3 regions of the Agromyces sp. NPDC056523 genome follow, and region 2 is predicted to be linked to each of the others. Evidence: predicted binding sites of a transcription regulator. Region 2 holds the regulator's gene; each other region holds the start of a gene.
The links. Region 2 encodes LexA, which represses DNA repair genes until DNA is damaged. Its sites were predicted from a motif close to TCGAACANNTGTTCGA; they were not measured.

Region 1 (5,987 bases), on a different contig from region 2:
AGTGCTGCTGCTCGCGCTCGTCACCGTCGAGAGCGGCGGCTACTTCCTGACCCGCGTCGTGCGCGGGCACGTGCCGGCGAACCGGCCCCAACAGGGCTTCTTCCGCGCGGGTCATGCCCACGCCGCGGTGCTGCTCGTCCTCTCCATCGCGATCCTCTCGGTCGTCTCGCACGCGGCGCTCGACGGCGTCTGGCTGCAACTCGCGCGGGTCGGGGTTCCGGTCGCGGCGATCCTCATGCCCGCGGGATTCTTCCTCTCGGTGACCGGGCGGGATCCGCAGCGGCCGAACCGCCTCATCGTGCTGCTGTGGATCGGTGCGGCGGTGCTGACCGCGGCGCTCATCACCGCGGGGGTGGGGCTCATCGCCGGCGGCGTGGCCGCACTGTGACGGGCGCACGCCGCCTCCGTGCCCCTTCGCCGGAGTGGCGCCTGCGCAGAGATCGGCTGGTCATCGCGTCCATCCGGGCGGACTTAGACTGGAACCCGTGAACTCAGAGGACACCGTCGACGTCGTGCTGATCGGCGGGGGCATCATGAGCGCCACGCTCGGCTCCCTGATCTCGCGGCTGCAGCCCGACTGGAGCATCCGCGTCTACGAGCGACTCGGCCGCGAGGCGCAGGAATCCTCGAACGCCTGGAACAACGCGGGCACCGGTCATGCGGCGCTGTGCGAGCTGAACTACATGCCCGAGGCGGCCGACGGCACGGTGAGCGCCGACAAGGCCGTCTCGATCAACGAGCAGTTCCAGGTCAGCAGGCAGTACTGGTCGCACCTCGTCGAGACCGGGGCCATCGGCGACCCGAAGCAGTTCATCAACTCCACGCCGCACATGACCTTCGTCAGCGGCAAGGCCAACGTCGAGTACCTGCGCAAGCGCCGCGCGGCCCTCGAGGGCCAGCCGCTCTTCGCCGACATGGAGTACACGGAAGACATCGACACGCTCGCCGCGTGGACGCCGCTGCTGGCGAAGAAGCGCAACCGGCGGCAGCGGATCGCGGCGACCCGCGCGGCCTCCGGCACCGACGTCGACTTCGGCGCGCTGACGCAACTGCTGCTCCGCGACATCGAGCAGCGCGGCGCCGAGATCCACGCGAACCACCAGGTCACCTGGCTGAAGCGGCAGAAGGACGGCACCTGGCGACTCCGGGTGCGGCACACCGTCGGCAACACCCCCCGCGTCGTGCGCGCGAGGTTCGTGTTCGTCGGTGCCGGCGGCGGCGCGCTCGCGCTGCTCCAGCACGCCGGCATCCCCGAGATCAAGGGCTACGGCGGCTTCCCGATCTCGGGTCAGTTCCTGCGCACGACCGACCCGAAGCTCGTCGCCCAGCACAACGCCAAGGTGTACGGCAAGGCCGCGGTCGGCGCCCCGCCGATGTCGGTCCCGCACCTCGACACTCGTGTCGTCGACGGCGAGACCTCGCTGCTGTTCGGGCCCTACGCGGGCTTCACCCCGAAGTTCCTCAAGTCGAGCACGTGGTTCGACCTACCGTTCTCGATCCGGCTGCACAACATCATCCCGATGCTGCAGGTGGGCCTCAAGAACTTCGACCTCGTCCGCTACCTCGTCTCCGAGGTGCTCGCCGGGCGCGACAAGAAGCTCGCGGCACTGCGCCAGTTCATGCCGACCGCGAAGAGCAGGGACTGGGAGCTCATCACGGCGGGCCAGCGCGTCCAGGTCATGAAGAAGGACCCGAAGCAGGGTGGCGTGCTGCAGTTCGGCACCGAGGTCATCTCCGGTGCGGATGGCACGATCGCAGGCCTCCTCGGTGCGTCGCCGGGGGCATCGACCGCGGTGCCGATCATGCTGCAGGTCCTCGCGAAGTGCTTCCCCGACCGCGTCGCGTCGTGGGAGCCGCGCCTGCGCGAGATGATCCCGTCGTACGGCACCACGCTCTCCGACGACCGCGAGCTCGCGGCCGCGTCGCTCGCGCGCACGGCCGCCGTGCTCGGACTCGATGCCGGGGCGGCGCAGCCCGAGATCGCGGCGACCGCGAAGGTGCCGGCGCTGGCTTCCGCCTGACTTCGCTGCAGGAACGTGGCGAGACTCGACCGAGGGGACGAGTGTCTGCTATGGTCGTGCTCGCTATGAAGTGAGCACATCCCATTGTCCCGCGCCCGAGGCGCCGTTGACATCCGGGGTGTGCTCTTCGCACTGATCGCGACAGTGTTCGCGCGCGCTCCGACGACGGCAGATGCCCGGCGGGATCCACCTCCGTCCCGGGCCGTCGCCGCCGCCGTCGCGTGGCGCGCGACCGGTTCGACGCGTCGTCCGGTTCCGCGCTCATGCGACCGTGCGCGGCGGCGGCTCCGGGGCATTCTCGCGAAGGGGATCCACCCTCATGCCAGTCATCCACACTCCCACCACCCACCTGCGCGTCGACGGGCTGTCCGTCGCCTTCGGCGACCGGCGCGTGCTGTCCGACCTCGGCTTCGCCGTCGCGCCCGGCCAGCGGCTCGGCCTCATCGGCGAGAACGGCGCCGGCAAGTCGACGCTGCTCCGCGTGATCGCGCGCGCCGACGCCGATGGCGACGATCCCGTTCCCGGCGCGATCGTCTCGGGGCGCGTCGCGCGCCCGATCCGGACGGGCATCCTGCTGCAGGAGCTGCCGCTCGCCGACGACGCCGTCGTCGACGACGTGATCGAGTCGGCGGTCGCCGACGTGCGGGCGATCGAGCGCGAGCTCGACGCGGCCGCGCGTGCGCTGGCGAAGGCGGAGTCCGGGTCGGACCCGGGCACGGCCTCCGTCGATCCCGCGGAGCGCTACGCCGTCGCCCTCGAGGCGGCCGAGCGTGCCGACGTCTGGTCGGTCGACCGGCGGCGCGACGAGCTCCTCGACGGGCTCTGCGTCGCCGGCCTCGCCCTCGACCGCCGCATCGGCGAGCTCTCCGGCGGACAGCGCAGCCGGTTCGCCCTCGCGGCGTTGCTGCTGTCGTCGCCCGATGCGCTGCTCCTCGACGAACCCACCAACCACCTCGACGACGACGCCGCGGCGTTCCTCGAGGATCGGCTCCGGTCCTGGCGTGGGCCGGTCGTGTTCGCCAGCCACGACCGCGAGTTCCTCGACCGCGTCGCGACGGGGCTGATGGACCTCGATCCCGGACGGATCGGTGCGACGGCGGTCGCGAAGGCCGGCGGGGGTCGACCGAGCGGTGACGGTTCGCGCGAGGTCGTGCTCGCGGCATCCGTCGGCACGGTCTTCGGCGGCACCTTCAGCGAGTACCTCGGCGTGCGCGCCGACGAGCGTGCCCGCTGGGAGCGCCAGCACGACGACGAGCAGGCGGAGCTGCGCCGGTTGCGACTGGCCGTCGCCGAGTCGGCGCGCGCGGTCGCCCACGGCCGTGCCCCGACCGACAACGACAAGTTCCTCAAGCACTTCAAGCGTGAGGGCGTCGAGCAGGCGGTGTCGCGCAGGGTGCGCAACGCCGAGGCGCGGCTCACCGAACTCGAGCGCACCCAGCTGGCGGCGCCGCCCGCACCGCTGGCGTTCGCCGGGATCCCGTCGGGTTCGCACGTGCTCGATGACGAATCCGGCGCACTGCTGCAGGCCGCGGATGTCGCGGTCGACGGTCGGCTCGACCTCGGGAGGCTGCGCATCGAACCGGCGACCCGGCTGCTCGTGACCGGTGCGAACGGCGCGGGCAAGTCGACGCTGCTCGCGCTGCTCGCGGGTCGCCTCGTGCCCGACCGGGGCGTGCTGCATCGCCGGCGCGGGCTGCGGGTGGGGCTGCTCGAGCAGGACGTGCGGTTCGCCGATCCGGATGCCACGCCGCGAGCGATCTACGCGCGGACGCTGGGGGAGCGGCGCGCCGAGCGCGTGCCGCTCGCGGGACTCGGCCTCGTCGCACCCCGCGACCTGGACCGACCCGTCAGCCGCCTCTCGGTCGGACAGCAGCGCCGCCTCGCGCTCGCGCTCGTGATCTCGGCGCCGCCGCACGTGTTCCTGCTCGACGAGCCGACCAACCACCTCTCACTCGCGCTCGCGGGTGAGCTCGAGGAGGCGCTCGGCGGCTACCCGGGCGCGGTCGTGATCGCGAGTCACGACCGGTGGCTGCGGCGGCGCTGGGACGGCGAGACCCTCGCGCTCGAGGCGGCGTCGGCGCGGGCCGGCGTGGCCGCGTAAGCTGCGCCATCCCATCGCGAAACCGGGTGGAAAGGTATCCGCGGGATACCTTTCCACCCGAATCCGGCGGATCGACCGTCGCCGCGCGTCGGGGAGCCGGACGTCCGTCGGCGCACCGTGACATCCGCTTGCATGAAGTTCGAACGTATGTTCGAATTGAGCGGTGCGATGGAACGGACAGGAACTCGGTGTCGACCAGCCCGATGCGCTGCCGGGCCTGGCGCGGCTGAACAACCTCGTCCGCTCGGTGCAGACCCCCGAGTTCGCCGGCGTGACCTTCCACGAGGTGCTCGCGAAGTCGGCCCTCAACAAGGTCCCCGGCCAGTCGTACATGCCTTTCGGCTGGACCATCAACCCCTACCGGGGATGCACCCATGCATGCATTTATTGTTTTGCTCGGCCGACGCACAACTACCTGGACCTCGACGCCGGCGACGACTTCGACCGGCAGATCATCGTGAAGGTCAACGTCGCCGATGTCCTGCGGCGTGAGCTGGCGAGACCATCGTGGCGGCACGAGCCCGTGGCGCTCGGCACCAACACCGACCCGTACCAGCGTGCGGAGGGGCGCTACGCGCTGATGCCGGGCATCATCGAGGGGCTCGCCGGCAGCGGGACACCGTTCAGCGTGCTCACCAAGGGCACGCTGCTCCGCCGCGACCTCCCGCTGCTGGCGGCGGCGCGCGAACACGTGCCGGTCGACCTCGCGATGTCGATCGCGGTCTACGACGACGAGCTGCAGCAGTCGATCGAACCCGGAACCCCGTCGACGGCGGCCCGCCTGGCCACGGTCACCGCCGCTCGCGACGCCGGCTTCGACTGCTCGGTCTTCCTGATGCCGATCCTCCCGTACCTCACCGACACGCGCGCCCACCTCGACGAGGCACTGCGTCGTGCCAAGGCGGCGGGGGCCACGAGCATCATCTACTCGGCGCTGCACCTCCGCGGCGCCGTGAAGCCGTGGTTCTTCGAGTGGCTCGCCCGCGAGCATCCGGAACTCGTGCCCCGCTACCGCGCGATGTACCCCGGCTCGAGCGCCTACGCGCCATCCGAGTATCGCGACTGGCTCGCCGAGCGGATACGCCCGCTCATCCGGACGCACCGACTCGAGCGCGGCCGCGAGGACTCGGTGACCGGAGGCGTCCGATCCACCGCGCTCGGACGCCGCCCGAGACAAGCCGGTGCGCCGTCACGGGCCGACGCGGGAGCATCGCCGAACGGGCGCGGCTCGGAGCTCGGCGACGTCTCCCTCGATGCCGCGGCGCCCGCCATGCTGTTCTGACCGGTGTCGCCGCCCCTGGACGCCTGAGCGAAGATTCAGCAGCCCGGGCGCGAACTGCGATAATCCGGCAAGGGCCGCACCCCACCGGCCGGGATCGGAGCACGGATGACCCTCGGCTTGCCCGAGCATCTCGCGAGGGAATCCCTGAGTCGTGCACTTGCGCGTGCAGGGCAGTGCGCCGCCGCGGTATGCCTCGCCGCGGCACTGGTCCTCACTATCGCCTCGGCGGTCGCGGCTTCCGCTCCGACCGGCGAGGGTCCGGACCGGCAACGCGCGGCGCTCGCCGCGACCGTCCTGCTCTCGGTGCAGGCGCTGCTCCTCTATCTCGTCGCCCGGTACGAGACGGTCACCCTGACCGTGATGGCGCTCGTGGGCGGCACCGCCGCCGTCTTCGGGCTCACGGTCCTGCTGCTCGCGTCGGGCGACGTCGACTCGGCGGCCGACAACGCGCTCGTCGCGCTCTCGCGCGCCGCCCTCGTCCTCGTGGGCGGTGCGGGGATCGGGTCGGGCATCGCGATCACCTGGGCCGTGCTCGGCTGGGGCCTCGGCGAGGCGGCCGCGTTCCTCGGAGCGACCGTGATCG
Region 2 (5,987 bases):
CGCGGAATCGGCCAGGACGTCGACGTGCTGCTCGCGAAGGAGGTCGCGGGCGCCAACCTCGCGATCACCCAGCTGTTCTGGCACGCCGACGACTACCTCGGTTTCGTCGAGCGCGCACGGGCGGGCGGGGTGTCGATCCCCATCCTTCCGGGCATCATGCCCGTGACGACGCCTGCGCGCCTCGCGCGCCTCGAGCAGCTCACCGGCGTCCCGGCGCCGAGCGAGCTCGCGATCCCGCTCGAGATCGAGCCCGACGCCGATGCGCTGTTCGACCTCGGCGTCGACTTCGCCGCGGCGCTCGCCGCCGAGGTGCTCCCCGGCGCACCCGGACTCCACCTGTACACCTTCAACCGCCACGAGGCCGTGCTCGCCGTCCTGGACCGGCTCGGCCTGCGCACCATCCCCGCCCACGCGGGCACCGAGAGGAACACGAGAACACGATGACCGCATCTGCCTTCCCCGCCGGAACGATCCTCGGCTACCCGCGCATCGGGCGTCGCCGCGAGCTCAAGCACGCCGTGGAGGCGTTCTGGGCCGGCCGCATCGACGCCGACGAGCTCGAGCGCACCGCCGCCCAGCTGCGCGCCGACACGCGCGAACGCCTCGCCTCGCTCGGCCTCGGGCGCACCGACTCGGCGATCCCCGAGAGCTTCTCGTACTACGACCAGGTGCTCGATGCCGCGGTCGCGGTCGGCGCGATCCCGACCCGCTTCGCTCGGCTGCTCGACGCCGACGGCCGGCTCGACCTCGCCGGGTACTTCACGGTCGCGCGCGGCGAGGGCGCCGACGCCCCGCTCGAGATGACCAAGTGGTTCGACTCCAACTACCACTACCTCGTGCCGGAGATCGGGCCAGACACCGCGTTCGCACCCCACGCCGACGCGCTCGTCACGCAGGTGCGCGAGGCGCGCGAGGCCGGCTTCGTCACGCGCCCGGTCCTCGTCGGCCCGGTCACCCTCCTCCTGCTGGCCAAGGCGGCGGATGGCGCGCCCGAGGGCTTCCGCCCGATCGACCGCCTGGCGGACCTCGTGCCCGTGTACGCCGAGTTGCTCGCGGCCCTGCGCGATGCCGGCGCGGAGTGGGTGCAGCTCGACGAGCCGGCCCTCGTGAGCGAGAGCATCGACGAGCCGCGCGAGCGCGTGCTCGACGCCGTCGGCACCACGTACGACGTGCTCGGCGCCGCCGAGCGCCGTCCCGCGATCTTCGTGGCTGCACCGTACGGCTCGCTCGACGATGCGCTGCCCGCGCTCGCGGCGACGCCCGTCGAGGCGCTCGGGCTCGACCTGGTGCGCGGCGCCGCACCCGAGCAGTTCGACCCCGTGACCGAGGAGGCGCTCGCCGCCAAGACCCTCGTCGCCGGCGTGATCGACGGCCACAACATCTGGCGCGGCGACCTCGAGCGCGCTTTCGCGCACGCCGAGGCGCTCCGCTCGTTCTCGGGCGACGTCGCGGTGTCGACGTCGACGTCGCTGCTCCACGTGCCGCACGACGTGGACGACGAGTCGGCGCTCGACGCGCGGCTCGTGAGCTGGCTCGCGTTCGCCGACCAGAAGGTCGCGCAGGTCGCCGTGCTGGCGCGCGGGCTCGCCGAGGGCCGCGAGGCCATCGCGACCGAGCTCGACGCGGCATCCGCTGCCCTCGCCGATCGCGCCGCCGCTCCCGGCGTCCGCGTCGCGGCGGTCCGAGACCGCCTCGCCGGCCTCGACGCGGCGGCGTTCTCGCGCGCGGACTACGATGCGCGCGTCACCGCGCAGGAGGACCTCGACCTCCCCGCGCTGCCGACCACGACGATCGGCTCGTTCCCGCAGACCGCCGACATCCGTCGCGCCCGCGCGCGCCTCGTCAAGGGCGAGCTCACCGACGCCGAGTACCGCGAGCTCATGCGCGAGGAGATCGCGCGCGTCATCCGCCTGCAGGAGGAGCTGGGCCTCGACGTGCTCGTGCACGGCGAGCCCGAGCGCAACGACATGGTGCAGTACTTCGCCGAGCTGCTCGACGGCTTCGCGGTCACGCAGCACGGCTGGGTGCAGTCGTACGGCTCGCGCTGCACGCGTCCGTCGATCCTCTGGGGCGACGTGTCGCGCCCGGCGCCGATGACGGTCGAGTGGTCGGAGTACGCGCAGTCGCTGTCGGACAAGCCCGTGAAGGGCATGCTCACCGGCCCGGTCACGATCCTCGCGTGGTCGTTCGTGCGCGACGACCAGCCGCTGGGCGACACCGCGCGCCAGGTCGCGCTCGCGCTGCGAGACGAGATCTCCGACCTCGAGCAGGCCGGTATCCGCGTCATCCAGGTCGACGAGCCGGCCCTGCGCGAGTTGCTGCCGCTCAAGCGCGCCGACCAGCCCGCATACCTCGACTGGTCGGTCGGGTCGTTCCGCCTCGCGACGGGCGGTGCGGCCTCCGCGACGCAGGTGCACACGCACCTCTGCTACTCGGAGTTCGGCGTCGTCATCGACGCCATCCGCGAGCTCGACGCCGACGTCACCTCGATCGAGGCGGCGCGCAGCCGCATGGAGGTCGTCGACGACCTGTCGGCCAGCGGCTTCGACCACGGCGTTGGCCCCGGCGTCTACGACATCCACTCGCCGCGCGTGCCGAGCGTCGAGGAGGTGCAGGCGCTGCTCGAGCGTGCGGTCGGCGAGATCCCGGCCGGCCGACTCTGGGTGAACCCCGACTGCGGCCTGAAGACGCGCGGCTACGACGAGACCGTCGCCTCGCTCGCGAACATCGTCGAGGCGACGCAGGCCGTGCGTACCGGGGCCGCGGTGGTCGCGACCGCGGGCTGACCTCGCGCTGAACGAGGGGCGGATGTCGCGACGCGAGGTCGCGGCATCCGCCCCTCGTCGTCTCGGGCCGGCGTGGCCGGTGCGTCAGACCGTGCGGAGGACCGCGACGACCTTGCCGAGTACGTCGGCCTCGTCGCCGAGGATGGGCTCGAACGCGGTGTTGCGGGGGAGCAGCCACGTGTGGCCGTCGCGCTGGCGGAACACCTTGACCGTGGCCTCGCCGTCGAGCATGGCGGCGACGATCTCGCCGTTCTCGGCGGTCGGCTGGGATCGCACCACGACCCAGTCGCCGTCGCAGATCGCGGCGTCGATCATGGAGTCGCCGACGACCTTGAGGATGAAGAGCTCGCCCTTGCCGACGAGCTGGCGGGGGAGCGGGAAGACCTCTTCGATCTGCTGCTCGGCGGTGATCGGGACACCCGCCGCGATGCGCCCCACCAGGGGCACCATGGCGGCATCGCCCACGGGCGCCGGCTCGGCGCTCGACGCACGAGGCTCGGTGCCCGGCACGTCGATGAGCACCTCGAGCGCGCGGGGCCGGTTGGGGTCGCGCCGGAGGTAGCCCGCGAGCTCGAGCTGGTTGAGCTGGTGGGTCACGCTCGAGAGCGAGGAGAGTCCGACGGCGTCGCCGATCTCGCGCATGCTCGGCGGGTAGCCGCGCTCGGAGACCGATCGCCGGATCACCTCGAGGATCGAGAGCTGCTTCGCGCTCAGCGTCTTGCGCCGACGGGACCGGCCGCCGGCTCCGCGTGCCTGATCGATGTCGATGCTCACGGTGTCGCCTCTCGTCTCGGCCGCCGTCGGCCTGATCGTGATGTCGGTGGTCGGTGTTCGACTGTCCTCGGACATTCGAAACTGTATCCGCCTCGCGCACGCGCGACAAACATCCGTTCGAGTGTGTCGCGGAATCGGCGCCGGAAACTCCCGCTTCCGGTCCTTGCAGCGGCGAATGTTCGAAGATATATTCGGAACACAGCTTCGCATCCGGCCTTCCCGGCCGAGGGCCGGATGCGGGCTCACCAAGGAGGTGCGGAATGAGTGCAGTGCTGCTGGGAACCTCGCTGATGGGATCCAGCCTCGCGAGCCCGAGCGTGCCCGAGGCCAGCCGACCGGCGCTCCCGCGCACCCGCCTCCGGCTCACGCGGCGTGGTCGCGTCGTCTTCACCGTGCTCGCGGCGATGCCGATCGTCATCGGCGTACTGATCGGGTCGCTCGCCTCCGGAGGAGCCATGGCCGGCATCGACGACGGCCGCACGGCCGTGCTCGACACGATCGTCGTCGGTGGCGGCGACACGCTCTGGGGCATCGCCGAATCGATCGCACCGAGCGCCGACCCGCGCGAGGTGATCCACGAGATCATGCGCTTGAACGGGTTGCGCGACGCGGTCGTGCAGCCGGGCCAGCGGCTCGCCCTGCCGGTCGTCGAGTAGCGTCATCCGCCGTCGTCGTCGCCGAAACGTGCGGTCGGCCGCGGATAGCATTGATCGGTGACGAGTCTCGACGATCTGCCCCTCCGCGACGACCTCCGGGGCAAGTCCCCGTACGGTGCGCCCCAGAAGGTCGTGCCGGTGGCGCTCAACGTCAACGAGAACACGCATCCGATCCCCGAGGATGTCGCGCACGACATCGTCGCCCGCGTCGCCGCCGCGATCATCGGCCTCAACCGCTATCCCGACCGCGAGTTCACGCAGCTCCGCACGGCGCTCGCCGGTTACCTCGGACACGGGCTCGTCCCCGAGCAGCTCTGGGCGGCGAACGGCTCGAACGAGGTGCTCCAGCACATCCTGCAGGCCTTCGGCGGCCCCGGCCGCCGCGCGCTCGGGTTCGCGCCGACCTACTCCATGTACGGGCTGCTCGCGGGCGGCACGGGCACGGAATGGATCACGGCCGAGCGCGACGCCGACTTCGAGCTGGGCCCCGACACGGCCGTGGCCGCCGTCGAACGGCACGATCCCGACGTGGTGCTGCTCTGCGCGCCGAACAATCCCACGGGCACCCCCCTGTCGCTCGACACGATCGCCGCGGTCGCCGACGCGGCGCGGGGTGTGGTCGTCGTCGACGAGGCGTACGTCGAGTTCGCCGACCCGGGCACGCCGAGCGCGCTGACGTTGCTCGAGGGCCGGCCGCGCCTGCTCGTCTCGCGCACCATGAGCAAGGCGTTCGCGTTCGCGGGGGCGCGTGTCGGCTACCTCGCCGCCGACCCGGCCGTGATCGACGCGCTTCGCCTCGTCCGCCTGCCGTACCACCTCTCGGCGCTCACGCAGGCCGCCGCGCTCGGCGCGCTCGCGCACGCCGACGAGATGCTCGCGATGGTCGACGAGATCCGTTCGCAGCGTGAGCGCATCGTGCGCGAGCTCGGCGCGCTCGGCTACCGGCCGTACCGCAGCGGCGCGAACTTCGTGCTGTTCGGGGGCGTCGACGACCCGCACGCGGTCTTCGAGGCGCTGCTCGAGCGCGGCATCCTGATCCGCGAGATCGGGCTGCCGGGATGCCTGCGCGTCACCGCGGGCACCGAGGCCGAGACCACCGCGTTCCTCGAGGCGATGGCGGCGTTCGCGCCCGCCCGCACCGCCGCCGGCGCGTGACCCGCCCAGGATGCCGACGAACCGCCCGAATAGGATGACCGCATGACCACCGATCGCCCCGCGCGTATTGCGCGCGTGCAGCGCGAGACCAGCGAGTCGAGCATCGACCTCTCGATCGACCTCGACGGCTCCGGCACGAGCGACATCGAGACGACCGTGCCGTTCTACGACCACCTCCTCACCGCGTTCGCGAAGCACTCGCTGACCGACCTGACCGTCCGCGCGAAGGGCGACATCGAGATCGACGTGCACCACACGGTGGAGGACGTCGGGATCGCGCTCGGCCGGGCGATCCGCGAGGCGCTCGGCGACAAGCGTGGGATCTCGAGGTACGGCGATGCGCTCGTGCCGCTCGACGAGGCGCTCGCACAGGCCGTCGTCGACATCTCCGGGCGGCCGTACCTCGTGCACGGCGGTGAGCCCGCGGGCTTCGAGTTCCACCTCATCGGCGGGCACTTCACCGGGTCGATGGTGCGTCACGTGTTCGAGGCCATCACCTACAACGCCGGGCTGACGGTGCACGTGAACGTGCTGGGCGGACGCGATCCCCACCACATCGCCGAGGCCGAGTTCAAGGCGTTCGCCCGCGCGTTCCGGCAGGCGAAGGCGTACGACC
Region 3 (5,987 bases), on a different contig from region 2:
CCAGCTTGCCGAGGACCTTGAGGAGCTTGCGCACGTCTTCGAAGTGGAGGCCCGTGGTCGGCTCGTCGAGGACGTAGACGCTGCGGCCGTTGGATCGGCGCTGCAGCTCGGTGGCGAGCTTGACGCGCTGCGCCTCGCCGCCAGAGAGCGTCGTCGCGCTCTGCCCGAGCTGGACGTAGCCGAGGCCGACGTCGACCAGGGTCTTGAGGTACCGGTGGATGGCGGAGATCGGCTCGAAGAACTCGGCCGCCTCGCTGATCGGCATCTCGAGGACCTCGGCGATGTTCTTGCCCTTGTAGTGCACCTGCAGCGTCTCGCGGTTGTACCGCTTGCCGCCGCACACCTCGCAGGCGACGTAGACGTCGGGCAGGAAGTTCATCTCGATCTTGATCGTGCCGTCGCCCGAGCAGGCCTCGCAGCGACCGCCCTTGACGTTGAAGCTGAAGCGGCCCGGCAGGTACCCGCGCGCCTTGGCCTCGGTGGTCTCGGAGAACAGCGTGCGGATGCGGTCGAAGACGCCCGTGTAGGTCGCGGGGTTCGATCGCGGGGTCCGGCCGATCGGCGCCTGGTCGACGTGCACCACCTTGTCGAGGTGGTCGAGCCCACTCACGCGGCGGTGCTTGCCCGGAACCTTGCGGGCCCCGTTGAGCCGGTTGGCGAGCACGCGGTAGAGGATGTCGTTGACGAGCGACGACTTGCCCGAGCCGCTCACGCCCGTGACCGCGGTGAACGTGCCGAGCGGGAACGAGACGTCGACGTTGCGCAGGTTGTTCGCCTGGGCGCCCTCGACCGTGATCATGCGCTCGGCATCGACCGGTCGTCGATCGGCGGGGATGGGGATCTCCTTGCGCCCCGAGAGGTAGTCGCCGGTGATCGACCGCGTGTTCTTGACGAGGTCGGCGTAGCTGCCGCTGTGCACGACGGTGCCGCCGTGGACGCCGGCACCGGGCCCGATGTCGACGATCCAGTCGGCCGTGCGGATGGTGTCTTCGTCGTGCTCGACCACGATGAGCGTGTTGCCGAGGTCGCGCAGCGCGACGAGGGTGTCGATGAGCCGCCGGTTGTCGCGCTGGTGGAGCCCGATGCTGGGCTCGTCGAGCACGTACAGCACGCCCGTGAGCCCGGAGCCGATCTGCGTCGCCAGGCGGATGCGCTGCGCTTCGCCCCCCGAGAGCGTGCCCGCGGCGCGAGCGAGGTCGAGGTAGCTCAGGCCCACCCGGATGAGGAAGTCGAGCCGCAGCTTGATCTCACGGAGCACCTGGGCGGCGATGGTCTGCTCGCGGTCGGTGAGCCGCAGCCGGTCCATGAACGATCGCGCGTCGTGCAGGCTGAGCCGGCAGACGTCGGCGATCGACGCGTCGTGGATGAGGACGGAGAGGACCTCGGGCTTGAGCCGGTCGCCCTCGCACACCGGGCACGGGACCTCGCGGAGGTACTCGGCCCAGCGCGCACGCTGCACGTCGGTCTCGGCCTGCAGGTACTGCCGCTCGATGTAGGGCACGACGCCCTCGAAGCCCGAGGTGTAGCTCATCTCGCGGCCGTAGCGGTTGCGCCAGCGCACCTTGACCTCGAAGTTGTCACCGCGGAGCACCGCGTTGCGCGCCCCGCCCGGCAGCTCCTCCCACGGCGTGTCGAGCGAGAAGCCGAAGTCGCGGGCGAGCCCATCGAGCAGCTTCTCGTAGTAGTTGTAGAGGCTCTTGCCCTGCGAGGTCCACGGCAGGATCACGCCCTCGGCGATGCTCATCGTGGGGTCGCCGAGGAGGAGGTCCTCGTCGACCGACATCCGCGTGCCGAGGCCGGAGCATTCCGGGCACGCACCGAACGGCGCGTTGAACGAGAACGTGCGCGGCTCGATCTCGGTGAGCGCGATGGGGTGCTGGTTGGGGCAGCTCAGCTTCTCCGAGAAGGTCTGCCATGCATCGTCGCCCTCGAGGTCGACGTAGTTGATCTGCACGAGTCCGTCAGTCAGGCGCAGCGCGGTCTCGAGCGAGTCAGTGAGACGGCCGAGCATCTCGTCGGATGCCACGAGCCGGTCGATCACGACCGAGATGTCGTGCTTGACCTGCTTCTTCAGCTGCGGCGGCTCGTCGAGGCGGATGAGCTCGCCGTCGACGACCGCGCGCGAGTACCCCTGCGAGGAGAGCTCGCGGAAGAGGTCGACGAACTCGCCCTTCTTCTGCGAGACCATTGGGCTGAGGATCTGGAAGCGCGTGCCGGCCGGGAGCTCCATGAGCTGGTCGGCGATCTGCTGCACGGTCTGCCGCTGGATGCGCTCGCCGCACACGGGGCAGTGCGGCACGCCGATGCGCGCCCAGAGCAGGCGCATGTAGTCGTAGATCTCGGTGATCGTGCCGACCGTCGATCGCGGATTGCGGTTCGTGGACTTCTGGTCGATGGACACCGCGGGGCTGAGACCCTCGATGAAGTCGACGTCGGGCCGGTCGACCTGGCCCAGGAACTGGCGCGCGTACGCGGAGAGCGACTCGACGTAGCGGCGCTGACCCTCGGCGAAGATCGTGTCGAACGCGAGGGAGGACTTGCCCGAGCCCGAGAGGCCCGTGAACACGACCATCGCATCGCGCGGGATCTCGACGTCGACGTTGTGCAGGTTGTGCACGCGGGCACCGCGGACGCTCAGGCGCGAGTGGGCATCGAGACGTGAAACTGGCACCCTACGAGTGTACGAACCGCCTCCGACACTCCACCCCGGATCGCGCGCGCTGAGAGCGAACACACGTTCGATTCTCGGTCGAGCGTGGTTCGGTTGCCGAGCTGCGCGGTCAGGCCAGATGCCCCGCCTTCTCCATCTGGCGGAGTTCGCGCTTGAGCTCGGAGACCTCGTCGCGCAGCCGCGCCGCGAGCTCGAACTTGAGCTCCCCCGCCGCCTCGAGCATCTGGTCGTTCAGGTCCCGGATGAGCTCCTCGAGGTCGTTCGCCCCCGCGGCCGCGATGCCCTCGCGCTTCATCGGCACCGGCGAGGTCTTGCGGGTGTCGCGGCCCGCGAGCAGGGCCGCCGTGTCGGCGCCCTCGCGTGCGAGGACCTCGGTGATGTCGGCGATGCGCTTGCGCAGCGGCGTGGGATCGATGCCGTTGACCCGGTTGTACTCGAGCTGCTTGTCGCGCCGGCGGTTGGTCTCGTCGATGGCCGACGACATCGAGTCGGTCATCACGTCGGCGTACATGTGCACCTCGCCCGACACGTTGCGCGCCGCACGCCCGATGGTCTGGATGAGCGACGTGGACGAGCGCAGGAAGCCCTCCTTGTCGGCGTCCAGGATCGCGACGAGCGACACCTCGGGCAGGTCGAGCCCCTCGCGGAGCAGGTTGATGCCGACGAGCACGTCGTAGACCCCGGCCCGCAGCTCGGTCAGCAGCTCGACGCGGCGCAGCGTGTCGACGTCGGAGTGCAGGTAGCGCACGCGCACGCCGGCCTCGGTGAGGAAGTCGGTGAGCTCCTCGGCCATGCGCTTGGTGAGCGTGGTGACGAGGACGCGCTCGTCGCGCTCGGCGCGGACGTGGATCTCTTCGAGCAGGTCGTCGATCTGGCCCTTCGAGGGCTTCACGACGATCTCGGGGTCGACGAGGCCGGTCGGGCGGATGATCTGCTCGACCACGCCGTCTGCGATGCCCATCTCGTAGGACCCCGGCGTCGCGGACAGGTAGACGGCCTGGCCAACGCGTGCCTTGAACTCGTCCCACTTCAGGGGGCGGTTGTCGAGCGCGCTGGGAAGACGGAACCCGTGCTCGACGAGCGTGCGCTTGCGCGAGGCATCCCCCTCGTACATCGCTCCGATCTGCGGGACGGTCACGTGGGACTCGTCGATGACGACGAGGTAGTCGTCGGCGAAGTAGTCGAGCAGGCAGTGGGGCGCTTCGCCGGGCGCTCGCCCGTCGATGTGCCGCGAGTAGTTCTCGATGCCCGAGCAGAACCCGATCTGCTCCATCATCTCGAGGTCGAACGTCGTGCGCATCCGGAGGCGCTGCGCCTCGAGCAGCTTGCCCTCGCGCTCGAGCTCCTGCAGCCGCTCGTCGAGCTCGTCGCGGATCGTTCCGATCGCGCGCTGCATGACGTCGGTGCTGGCGACGTAGTGGGACGCCGGGAAGACCGCCACCGCGTCGAGCTTCGAGATCACCGACCCCGTCAGCGGATGGAGGCTGTGCAGGGCCTCGACCTCGTCGCCGAACATCTCGATGCGGATCGCATGCTCTTCGTAGACCGGGATGATCTCGATGGTGTCGCCGCGCACCCGGAACGTGCCGCGCGAGAATGCCACGTCGTTGCGCTGGTACTGCATCGACACGAACTTGCGGATGAGCCAGTCGCGGTCGAGGCGCTGGCCCACCTGCAGGGGCATCATCGCGTTGAGGTACTCCTCGGGCGTGCCGAGACCGTAGATGCACGACACGGTCGAGACCACGACCACGTCGCGTCGACTCAGCAGCGAGTTCGTGGTCGAGTGCCGCAGCCGCTCGACCTCGGCGTTGATCGACGAGTCCTTCTCGATGAAGGTGTCGGTCTGCGGGACGTAGGCCTCGGGCTGGTAGTAGTCGTAGTACGAGACGAAGTACTCGACCGCGTTGTTCGGCATGAGCTCGCGGAACTCGGTGGCGAGCTGGGCGGCGAGGGTCTTGTTGTGCGCGAGCACGAGCGTCGGCCGCTGCACCTGCTCGATCAGCCAGGCCGTGGTCGCCGACTTGCCGGTGCCGGTGGCGCCGAGCAGCACCACGTCGGTCTCGCCGGCGTTGATCCGCCCGGCGAGGTCGGCGATCGCCTGGGGCTGGTCGCCGCTCGGCGCGTACTCGCTCACGACCTGGAACGGGCGCACGGAACGGGTCGACTGCATGGATTCGAGTCTAGGTCGGGCCACCGACACGCGGCCCGGGTACGCCGACAGCGAAGCAGACGACGCGACCCGCGCCATCCTCCGGCTATGCCCGCTTGGTCCGACGCTCGCGATCGATGCGCACCCAGAGGTCGTCGGCTTGGCTCATCGTGTGCGCGAGCGAGCCGCCCGTGTCGACGACGACATCGGCGACGGCACGTCGGTCGGCGTCGCTCACCTGCGCGTCGACGCGGGCCTCGGCCTGGATCGGATCGAGCCCGCGCTCCTTGACGAGGCGCTCGACCTGCGTGCGCTTGGGTGCGCTCGTCACGACGATGAGGTCGAACGGGTGGTCGACCTGCGCCTCGACGAGCAGGGGCACGTCGTAGACGACGACCGCATCGGGGTCCTCCTGCTCGGCCTTGGCGATGAGGCGACCCGAGAGCTCGCGAACGGCCGGGTGGACGATCGCGTTGAGCCGCGCACGAGCGCCCTCGTCGCGGAAGACGATCTCACCGAGCTTCTGCCGGTCGAGCATGCCGTCGTGGCTCAGGACGCCCTCGCCGAACTCGCGCACGATCGCATCGAGGCACGCCGTGCCGGGTTCGACGACGCGCCGCGCAAGCTGGTCGGCGTCGAGGTGGATCGCGCCGTGCTCGACGAGGCGACGGGCGACGGTGGATTTTCCGGAGGCGATCCCTCCGGTGAGGCCGATCAGGTACACACGTCCCACCCTATCCGTGCGGATCACCCCGGCTCGCATCCGCGCAGACACCGGAAGGCCGGCCCCGTGCGGGACCGGCCTTCCGTGGTGCGTTCGAGCTGACTAGTTGCTCGAGAGCTTCTCGCGCAGTGCCGCGAGCGACGCGTCGTCGGCGAGAGTGCCGGCCGACGAGGAGTCGCTCGAGTACGACGAGGTGCCCGACGAGAACGAGTCGTCCGAAGCCTGGGCCGCGAGCGACGCGGCGACCTGCTTCTTGTGCGCCTCCCAGCGAGCCTGGGCGGCAGCGTACTCCTGCTCCCACTTCTCGCGCTGGGCCTCGAAGCCCTCGCGCCACTCGTTGGTCTCGGGGTCGAAGCCCTCGGGGTACTTGTAGTTGCCCTGCTCGTCGTACTCGGTGAGCATGCCGTAGAGCGCCGGGTCGAACTCGGTGCCCTCGGGGT

Region 1: a site for LexA is predicted at 4,262-4,277, ahead of ACFQ58_RS11905 (Rv2578c family radical SAM protein). Genes of this name have one in related genera too.
Region 3: a site for LexA is predicted at 2,727-2,742, ahead of uvrA (excinuclease ABC subunit UvrA). Genes of this name have one in related genera too.

What each region holds. Positions count from the first base shown of each region.
Region 1 covers NZ_JBHTTM010000003.1:214,654-220,640, forward strand. The annotation lists gene ACFQ58_RS11890 (hypothetical protein) at 1-388, shown strand, start outside; gene ACFQ58_RS11895 (malate:quinone oxidoreductase) at 486-2,021, shown strand; gene ACFQ58_RS11900 (ABC-F family ATP-binding cassette domain-containing protein) at 2,341-4,122, shown strand; gene ACFQ58_RS11905 (Rv2578c family radical SAM protein) at 4,286-5,404, shown strand; gene ACFQ58_RS11910 (sensor histidine kinase) at 5,510-5,987, shown strand, end outside.
Region 2 covers NZ_JBHTTM010000006.1:172,441-178,427, forward strand. The annotation lists gene ACFQ58_RS17525 (methylenetetrahydrofolate reductase) at 1-444, shown strand, start outside; gene metE (5-methyltetrahydropteroyltriglutamate--homocysteine S-methyltransferase) at 441-2,786, shown strand; gene lexA (transcriptional repressor LexA) at 2,871-3,560, opposite strand; gene ACFQ58_RS17540 (LysM peptidoglycan-binding domain-containing protein) at 3,821-4,216, shown strand; gene ACFQ58_RS17545 (histidinol-phosphate transaminase) at 4,274-5,371, shown strand; gene hisB (imidazoleglycerol-phosphate dehydratase HisB) at 5,414-5,987, shown strand, end outside.
Region 3 covers NZ_JBHTTM010000002.1:459,519-465,505, forward strand. The annotation lists gene uvrA (excinuclease ABC subunit UvrA) at 1-2,671, opposite strand, end outside; gene uvrB (excinuclease ABC subunit UvrB) at 2,781-4,844, opposite strand; gene coaE (dephospho-CoA kinase) at 4,930-5,547, opposite strand; gene rpsA (30S ribosomal protein S1) at 5,650-5,987, opposite strand, start outside.